Regions from separate parts of the Geobacillus sp. ZGt-1 genome, predicted to be linked through region 2. Evidence: riboswitches for the same ligand, from Rfam matches in the RefSeq annotation. Region 2 holds a riboswitch; each other region holds the start of a gene.
The links. Region 2 has a riboswitch for S-adenosylmethionine ahead of VU18_RS05975 (hypothetical protein). Riboswitches for the same ligand answer to the same signal wherever they lie in the genome.
Positions count from the first base shown of each region.

Region 1 (3,260 bases), on a different contig from region 2:
ACCACATCGCCCGGGTTGACGAGGCAAAGCGGCAGCTCGACAAGCCCGGCTTTGCCGCCGAACAAGATGGCGACCTCGCGGGCCGGGTCGATCGTCACCCCGTACTCGCGCGCGTAAAACGCCGCTACGGCTTCTTTCAAAAACGAGTAGCCTTGAAACGGCGAATATTTATGGTATTTTGGGTTCGCGGCTGCCTTCTGCATCGCTTCGACAATGTGCGCCGGCGTCGGCTGATCCGGATTGCCCTGCCCTAAGTTGATCACATCATAACCCGCCTTGATCTTCGCACCGACTTTCGCCACGAGCGAGGCGAAAAACTGCTTCGGCAGCTGTTCAAGCAGTTCGGAAAAGGGAAATTCGATCGTCATCGTCCACACCTTCTCAAAAATTCTTGAAATTCTAGTGCAACATCATATATCGTTAAAAGCAAAATGTAAAGAAAAATTTTTTTCCGAGGTGAACGCTCATGACGATCCGCATCGCCTGCCTGCAGCTTGACATTGCATTTGGCGATCCAGCAAAAAACGAACAGCAAGCCGAACAGGCCGTGGAATCCGCTGCCAAAGACGGCGCTGACATCATCGTGCTGCCAGAGTTATGGACGACCGGCTACGATTTGACGCGCCTGGATGAAATTGCCGACGAAGGCGCCGAACGGGCGAAGGCGCTCGCTTCCCGATTGGCGCAAACGTACGGCGTCCATTTCGTCGCTGGTTCGGTCGCCAAAAAAACAGCCGCCGGCGTGACAAACACGATGATCGTGGCCGACCGCCATGGCCAAATCGTCGGCGAATACAGCAAACTCCATCTGTTCCAATTAATGGATGAACATTTGTATTTGCAGCCGGGAAGCAGCTTAGGCTTGTTTTCGCTCGACGGGCTTGCATGCGCCGGGGTCATTTGCTATGACATCCGCTTTCCGGAGTGGATTCGCGCCCATGCGTTGGCCGGAGCGGAAGTGCTGTTTGTCGTCGCCGAATGGCCGCTTCCCCGCCTGCACCATTGGCGGACGCTCTTGATGGCGCGGGCGATTGAAAACCAATGCTACGTCGTCGCCTGCAACCGGGCTGGCCGCGACCCGAACAACGTCTTTGCCGGCCATTCGCTCGTCATCGACCCATGGGGCGAAGTGATCGCCGAGGCGGACGAGAAGCCGGGCATTCTCTCGGCCGACATCGATCCCGCACTCGTTGCGGACGTCCGCGCACGCATCCCGGTGTTTGCCGACCGCCGGCCGCACGACTACGAAGCGGCAAAAAATTTTTTCAAAACGTATTGACAATCGATTGATCGACCATGTATCATTCGAATCAAACAACCAAACGATTGACAACATCGTGAAAATTGCAAAAACTGAATACGAGAAATCGGTACTCTTATCAAGAGTTGGCTGAGGGAATTGGCCCAATGAAGCCCAGCAACCGACCGTAATACTATCGTGAGATAGGGCGCACGCCAAGGGCGGCGCCGGAAGCGTCATGCTTCCGCAGGGCACGGTGCTAAGTCCAACAGAAAGACCGATGTCTTTCTGAAAGATAAGAGGCGCGAAGAACGAATGAATCTTCAAGCCTCTTTCCGTATGCGAAAGAGGCTTTTTCATTTGCCGGAAACGCCGAGATTTCAGCGCCGCGTCAGAACCGGCATTTGAAAACGAGCGAAATGAAAAAAGGGGGAACAAGGAAATGACCACTGTTCAAACATCGGTTTACGAACCGCTGACCGAACCGAAGGCGGTATCTCTCGCTGTCCGCCTCGGCCTATTCCGCGACGGAGCGCCGCTTGCCTGCCGCGAGATCGGCGACGGGAACTTGAACCTTGTTTTTCATATCGTCGATCAAGAAACGAAACAAGGCGTCATCATCAAACAAGCGTTGCCGTACGCCAAAGTGGTCGGCGAAAGCTGGCCGCTCACGTTAAAGCGCGCTGTCATTGAAAGCAACGCGCTGCGCACGTTTGCGAGCTACGTGCCGCAATACGTGCCGAAAGTCTACTATTCTGACGAATCGCTCGCCATTACGGTGATGGAAGACTTATCCCGTTTGCAAATCGCCCGCAAAGGGCTGATCGAAGGGAAAACGTATCCGCTTTTGTCCCAGCATATCGGCGAGTTTGTCGCCAAAACGGCATTTTATACGTCTGACTTCGGCATGAACCAGCAAGAGAAAAAGAAATTGGCGCAAAGCTTCGTCAATCCGGAACTGTGCAAAATTACCGAAGACCTCGTCTTCACCGACCCGTTTTTTGACCACGAAACGAACAACTTTGAAGACGAATTGCGCCCAGACGTTGAAGCGCTTTGGCGCGATGACCGACTCCACCTAGAAGCAGCAAAGCTGAAGCGCAAGTTTTTAACCGAAGCCGATGTGCTCTTGCATGGCGATTTGCATACCGGCAGCATTTTCGTAAGCGCCGACGAAACGAAAGTGATCGACCCAGAATTCGCCTTTTACGGTCCGATCGGGTTTGACCTTGGCCAATTTTTCGCCAATTTGCTGTTAAATGCGTTGTCCCGCTCTGAATTAGAGCGCCAACCGCTCTTTGACCACATCGACCGGACATGGGACGTCTTTGCGTCCGTGTTCTCAAACCTTTGGCGCACCGAGAGCGTGGAAACGTACGCCGCGACGCCGGGCTTGCTCGAGGACGTGCTCCGGCACGCGTTCATCGACGCCGTCGGCTTTGCCGGCTGCGAAGTCATCCGCCGGACGATCGGCCTCGCCCATGTGGCGGACCTTGACGGCATCGAGCACAAAGATGAACGGCTTGTTGCCAAACGGCATGCCCTCCGTCTCGGCCGCCGCTTGATCATTGAGCGCCGCGTGTTCACCGGAACGGAAGACTTCCGCCGCCTGTTTGCCGAAACGGAACAATAATGCCATACAATCGTCCGGGTCTCGACGCAAGCTGCGCGGCGCTGACCCGGACAAACCAAAAAAAAGAGAAAGGAAGATGGCGATGAGCACCTTTGCCATCCCACGCTCCGTTGAATGGCGCGAGACGCATGTGACGATTTTAAACCAGCAAAAGCTTCCATCCATCATCGAATATATCGACTTGCACACTCTGGAAGACGTCTATGAGGCGATTGCCACGCTGAAAGTGCGCGGCGCGCCGGCGATCGGCATCACCGCCGCCTATGGCCTGGCGCTTGCCGCTTTACGCTACGACACCGAATCGCTCGATGAATTCCGCCGTCGCTTGAAACGAGATCGTGACTACCTAGCCAGTGCCCGGCCGACTGCCGTCAACTTGTTTTGGGC
Region 1 covers NZ_LDPD01000012.1:63,668-66,927, reverse strand. The annotation lists gene VU18_RS04020 (pyridoxal phosphate-dependent aminotransferase) at 1-368, opposite strand, end outside; gene VU18_RS04015 (carbon-nitrogen family hydrolase) at 467-1,279, shown strand; SAM riboswitch class I at 1,374-1,542, shown strand; gene mtnK (S-methyl-5-thioribose kinase) at 1,683-2,873, shown strand; gene mtnA (S-methyl-5-thioribose-1-phosphate isomerase) at 2,956-3,260, shown strand, end outside.
Region 1: another riboswitch for S-adenosylmethionine. It lies ahead of mtnK (S-methyl-5-thioribose kinase); the one in region 2 lies ahead of VU18_RS05975 (hypothetical protein).

Region 2 (3,260 bases):
CGACGACTTGCCCCGACGGCGACGACTTGCCCGCGGGCGCACAGTTCGCCGTTGGCGAACACTTCGGTGTCCACTTTCCATTTTTTCGGATGAATCTCCGTCACAGTGCCGACGGCGACAAGCGGCACTCCATGCGGCGTCGGCTTGACGAAATCGACGTGAAGCGACGCAGTAACAAAGCGCGGCGGCGTTTCCCCGCTCCCTGGTTCATGGCCGTTTTTCCGATGCAAGGCAAGCGCCGCTGAACCGGTGCCGTGGCAATCAATGAGCGAGGCGATCAGCCCGCCGTACACAAACCCTGGAATCGCCGTATGTTCCGGACGCGGCGTATACACCGTCACCGTTTTGTCGCCCCGCCACCCGGTGCGGAAATGGTGGCCTTGTTCATTCAGACGCCCGCAGCCGTAGCACCAGGCGAATTCATCAGGGTAGTCGTCTTGAATCGCGTGCACGATCATTTCTTCCACGTCATCCTCCCCCTCTCTTTTTCTAGTATACCATTGAATCGAGAAGACGACGACTCCTACATGGACGGTTGTTGTCTAGCGGCAGGCAAGGCCATACGAAGAAAAATGGAACGAAGCGCCAATCGCCAGACGGCAAATTCATAGGCGGCCCAAACAGCTGGCCGCCTAGCGTGACGCCATTTATCGAGCAGGCTCGTAAAACTCGATCCATTCGCCGTCGGGCCCGAGGAAGAACAAATATTTTGCTCCGTTCGGAAGTGTCGTTATTTCTTCCCACACAAGCGGCACACCGAGCGACTGAAGCCGTTCTTTCTCCTGCTCAATGCCTTCCACCGTAAACGCCACATGGTGCACTTTTCCTTCCGTCGGCAAATCCGGATTGTATCCTTCGATCAGCTCGACAATGATCGAGCCGCCAATCCCTAAAAACGCCAATTTCATCGTGCCGTTCGTATGAATCATTTCGTCGAGCAGCTCCAAGCCGACAACATTTTGATAAAACTCTTTCGATGCTTCGATGTCTTTCACTTGAATGCCGACATGTTCAAATTTTTTGACTGCCATTCGTCCCTCTTCCTTTCTATGACTCAGTTAACCATACTGCTTGTAAATACGGCGTCATCTGCATCGGGAAAATCCCTTTTTTCCCAAGCTCTGTCCATATGTAGCGGTCAAGGGCGTACGGTCCGTCCGCCTTCCATTCGTCCGCCTCACTGTTGGTCAACAACAACGAAAAGGCTGTTCCTTGCGCTTCCCCATACAAATGAACGTATCCGTCCCCACGGTCGACATGCACCGCCGCCTTAGGGTCAAACCGGATGAGCTCCGCCTGCACACAGCGCATGACACAAACGGCGAACGCTGCGGCAGGGAGATGAGCGGCCATGCAAGCGCGGAGCGAAACCGCCTCCTCCACTGTTTCTCCTTCACCTCCCATCGACAAAAACCCCCTTCGCCTCGGAATGATGCGAAAGGGGCCATGAGCCGTTCTTATCATCCAAAGCGAAACCGCTTTGCGGGTGTTAGCACCTTGCCTGCGGCAGGTTGCTGTGGGGTCATCAAGCCCGTTCTCTCGCCCACTCTTGATAAGACGTATGCAATTTATCTTCTATCTTATCATACATCATCAAAGGCAACAATCGTCATTGTTCGACTTCCGGTTGCTCGGACGTGACGCCGACATCTTTCCACGTCAGTTTCGAGCCCGGATCGACCGTGAAGTTGGCGACGCGGTTGTTGACGGCATAAATGGCCGAACGATACAACGTCGGGATGACCGGCACTTCTTCGTTCATCAGCTTTTGCCATTCACTGTAAATTTTCCGACGATATTCTTTGTCAAACGCCTGTTCGGAATGGCCTTTTTCCAACAGTTCATCGTTTTTCTCATTCACCCAGCGCGAGTAGTTGAACATGACGTTGCGGCCGTACAATCCGTACGGGTCGACGTCCGTTCCAGTTCCCCAAGCGGCGGCGTAGACATCCACTTTCGGATCGTCTTTTTCGACCATATCGTAGAAGGAGTTGAACTCCGCCAAGCGTCCGTCTACAAGCTGAACATCGAGGCCCACATCTTTCCAGCATTGCATATAAAATTTGGCCAGCGGTTCAGCGATGTCCCCACCGCTCATCGCCAAGAAGTTGATCTTGAATTTTTTGCCGTTTGGATCTTCGCGGAGGCCATCGCCATCCACATCTTTATATCCCGCTTCATCCAGCAATTGTTTCGCTTTTTCCGGATTGTACGTATATCCTTTGATGGAGCTGTCATGATAGCCCGGGAACGACGGCGGAATGAGCGTGTTCGCCGGGAAGCGCAAGCCATGATACAGGCGGTCAGCCACCTCTTGGTTGTTGATGGCATACGCCATCGCTTGGCGCAGTTTTTTGTTTTGGAATTTCGGATTGTCCATTACGTTTTCCTGCTTTTTCGCATCCCAATGGCCGAGTTTAAAGCCGATATAGTTGTACGCCAAATCCACTCTACCGATAAACTGAATGTTTTTCGTCCCTTTCGCGTTCAAATATTGGTCAGTCGGGAACTCAGCGACGTCAATTTCGCCTTTTTTCAGCGCTTGCAGGACGACTTGCGGGCTGACGACTTTCAAAATGACGCCTTCCAAGTTCGGTTTGCCAGCCCAGTAGTCATCATTGCGAACAAACTCTACCGACTCGCCCGGAACGATTTTCTTCACTTTAAACGGACCGAACCCGATCGGGTTTTTCCGGATTTTATCCGATTTCGCCAAGTCTTTGATCGGAATGTCTTTCAAGTAATGCTTCGGCAGCGGATACGCCCAAATGCCGGTCAACACCGACGGATTGGCCTGTTTCCATGTGATCGTCAACGTCTTTTTGTCGATGACTTTAATGCCGGAAATTTTATCCGCTTTGCCGCTGTGATATTCTTCCATCCCGACGATCCCTTGGATGAGCGCATCGCCATAGCGGACGCCGGTGTAATCTTTATGGCCGATGACCAAATACGCATACTCCAAGTCTTCAGCGGTCACCGGCTGGCCGTCATGCCAATTCACATTGTCTTTAATATGGATTGTCATCGTCTTTTTATCATCCGACAACTCATACGTGGCAGCCCCATCATTTGTAATTTCATAGTCACCGTTCGTCCGGAAAAGCGACTCGTCAAAAAATTGCAAAATCTCTGCGTCGGGCGCTCCGGTGTAGAATGCATAGCTGAGCGTCCCTTCAAACGGCGTATCGGACACAAGGCCGTATTTCAACACGCCGCCGTCGATGATTTTCCCGTCGTTTTTCACCGTCATCGGGAAT
Region 2 covers NZ_LDPD01000013.1:349,485-352,744, reverse strand. The annotation lists partial or broken gene VU18_RS05985 (PaaI family thioesterase) at 1-467, opposite strand, end outside; gene VU18_RS05980 (VOC family protein) at 648-1,031, opposite strand; gene VU18_RS05975 (hypothetical protein) at 1,048-1,404, opposite strand; SAM riboswitch class I at 1,455-1,559, opposite strand; gene opp4A (oligopeptide ABC transporter substrate-binding protein) at 1,610-3,260, opposite strand, start outside.

Region 3 (3,260 bases), on a different contig from region 2:
CGGCCGAACAGGATGTTCCCTGTCCGGCCGGGTTCTTGTTACACGAGCGGTCCGCCGAGTTTTTCGATCGTCGGGTCGATATGGGCGAACTTTCGGAAGTTGGCGCGGAACTTTTGCGCCAGCTCTTTTGCTTTTTGTTCGTATGCTTGTTTGTCAGCCCATGTGTTTTGCGGCTGCAGGACGTCATCCGGCACGCCGGGGACGTGGGTTGGGATGGCGAGGCCGAAAATCGGGTCTTGCACCGTTTCGACGTTGTCCAGCTCCCCTTCGACGGCGGCTTGCACCATCGCCCGGGTGTAGGCGAGCTTCATGCGGCTGCCGACGCCGTACGGTCCCCCTGTCCAGCCGGTGTTGACCAAAAAGACGCGGACGTTGTGTTCGGCGATTTTTTGCCCGAGCATTTCCGCGTATTCGACGGCCGGGCGCGGCAAAAACGGTGCGCCAAAGCACGTTGAGAACGTTGCTTCCGGTTCGGTGACGCCGCGTTCGGTGCCGGCGAGTTTGCTTGTGTAGCCGCTTAAGAAATGGTACATCGCCTGTTCACGCGTCAGCTTGCTGATTGGCGGCAGGACGCCGAACGCATCAGCCGTCAAAAACACGATCGTGGACGGATGGCCGGCGACGCTTGGGTCGACGATGTTTTTGATCGCCTGAAGCGGGTAGGCGGCGCGCGTGTTTTCCGTCAGCGTGCCGTCGTCGTAATTCGGCACCCGCGTCGCGTCGTCGAGGACGACGTTTTCGAGCACCGCGCCGAAGCCGATGGCGTCAAAAATTTGCGGCTCTTTCTCGCGCGATAGGTTGATGCATTTCGCATAGCAGCCGCCTTCGATGTTGAAAATGCCGCGGTTTGACCAGCCGTGCTCATCATCGCCGATCAAGCGGCGGTTCGGGTCGGTCGAGAGCGTCGTTTTTCCCGTTCCCGACAAGCCGAAAAAGAGGGCGACGTCGCCTTCCTGGCCGACGTTGGCCGAGCAGTGCATCGGCAGGATGCCTTGTTCCGGCAGCAAATAGTTCATCACCGAGAAAATCGATTTTTTCATTTCGCCGGCATACTCGGTGCCGCCGATCAACACGGTGCGCCGTTCAAACGAGATGATGATGAACGCTTCCGAGCGCGTGCCGTCAACTTTCGGGTCGGCTTTAAAGTTCGGCGCGCAAATGACGGTGAATTGCGGCTCATGCGCGGCGAGCTCTGCGGCGCTCGGCCGAATGAACAGCTGATGGACGAACAAGTTGTGCCAGGCGAATTCGTTGACGACTTGAATCGGCAGCCGGTATTTCGGATCGGCGCCGGCAAAGCCTTTAAACACGAACAGTTCATCTTTCTTCATTAAATAGTCGAGCACTTTGTCGTACAGTTTATCAAACGTCTCCGGAGACATCGGCTGGTTGACCGCGCCCCAGTCGATCGTTTGCTTCGTTGACGGTTCTTCGACGATGTATTTGTCTTTCGGCGACCGCCCTGTGTACTTGCCGGTTGTCACCGCGACGGCTCCGGTGTGCGTCAGCCGTCCTTCGTTCCGTTGCAGGACTTTCTCAACGAGCTCGGCGACGGACAGTTGATGATGCACGTACGGTTTTTGCAGCAATAAATCAAGCTTATTCGTCATGTTTGCGATCCCCATATTCAAAACCTGCCTTCTTTTTGTAATCACTCTTGAAAATAGTATAACACATTTTTATTAATAGTCCATACTAATTGTGTGGGTTTTTCAAACTTTATTTTGCCCAATGTGTTGGTTTCCTTGAGGAAAGAATTTTCGCGGCTGGAAATGATAAAAAATGAATTTTGATAGTTGACTTTGCCGATTCCGTTGCGATAAGATAAGTCATTGAACGGATACTCTTATCCCGAGCCGGTGGAGGGACAGGCCCGATGAAGCCCAGCAACCGTCACAACTGTACATGTGTGAAATGGTGCTAACCTGTGGCAAGGCGCAGTCCTTGAACGATAAGAGTGAAAGGAAGCAATACGATTGCCATGACCTTTCCTCAGCCGTTACAGGAAAGGTTTTTTATATTGCGAAGGGAAAAAGGGAAATGAGTTCCGTGTCGCCACATTATGCCAAGAGGAGGAAACAAACCGAATGTCAGCCAAACGCCGCTTGTTTACTTCAGAGTCTGTGACGGAAGGACATCCGGATAAAATTTGCGACCAAATTTCTGACGCCATTTTGGATGCCATTTTGGAAAAAGATCCAAACGCCCGCGTCGCCTGCGAAACGAGCGTTACGACCGGGCTGGTGCTCGTGAGCGGGGAAATCACGACATCAACATACGTGGACATTCCGCGCATCGTCCGCGATACGGTCCGGGAGATCGGCTACACGCGCGCCAAATACGGATTTGACGCCGATACGTGCGCGGTGCTGACATCGATTGACGAACAATCGCCGGACATTGCGATGGGGGTGGACCGGGCGCTCGAGGCGCGCGAAGGTCAGATGACTGACGAGGAAATCGAAGCGATCGGCGCCGGCGACCAAGGATTGATGTTTGGGTTCGCCTGCAATGAGACGGAAGAATTGATGCCGATGCCGATTTCGCTTGCGCACCGCTTGGCGCGCCGATTGGCGGAAGTGCGCAAAACGGACGTCTTGCCGTACTTGCGGCCGGACGGGAAAACGCAAGTGACGATCGAATACGATGAAAACGGCAAACCGGTGCGCGTCGATACGATCGTCGTTTCCGCGCAGCACCATCCGGAAATTACGCAAGAGCAAATCCAGCGCGACATTAAAGAGCAGGTCATCAAGCCGGTCGTGCCCGCGGAGCTGCTTGATGAGAACACGAAATATTTCATCAACCCGACAGGACGGTTTGTCATCGGCGGTCCGCAAGGGGATGCTGGGTTGACGGGGCGCAAAATCATCGTCGATACGTACGGCGGCTACGCCCGCCACGGCGGTGGCGCGTTCTCGGGCAAAGATCCGACGAAAGTCGACCGCTCGGCGGCGTATGCGGCCCGCTATGTCGCGAAAAACATCGTCGCGGCAGGACTGGCCGACAAATGCGAAGTGCAGCTTGCCTACGCGATCGGCGTCGCCCGCCCAGTTTCGATTTCGATCGATACGTTCGGCACCGGCAAAGTGTCGGAAGACATTTTGATTGAAGTCGTGCGCAACAACTTCGATCTCCGCCCGGCGGGCATCATCAAAATGCTCGACCTTCGCCGCCCGATTTACAAACAGACGGCTGCTTACGGCCATTTTGGGCGTACGGACATCGACCTGCCGTGGGAGCGCACCGACAAAGCCGCC
Region 3 covers NZ_LDPD01000023.1:744,053-747,312, reverse strand. The annotation lists gene pckA (phosphoenolpyruvate carboxykinase (ATP)) at 39-1,625, opposite strand; SAM riboswitch class I at 1,844-1,958, shown strand; gene metK (methionine adenosyltransferase) at 2,088-3,260, shown strand, end outside.
Region 3: another riboswitch for S-adenosylmethionine. It lies ahead of metK (methionine adenosyltransferase); the one in region 2 lies ahead of VU18_RS05975 (hypothetical protein).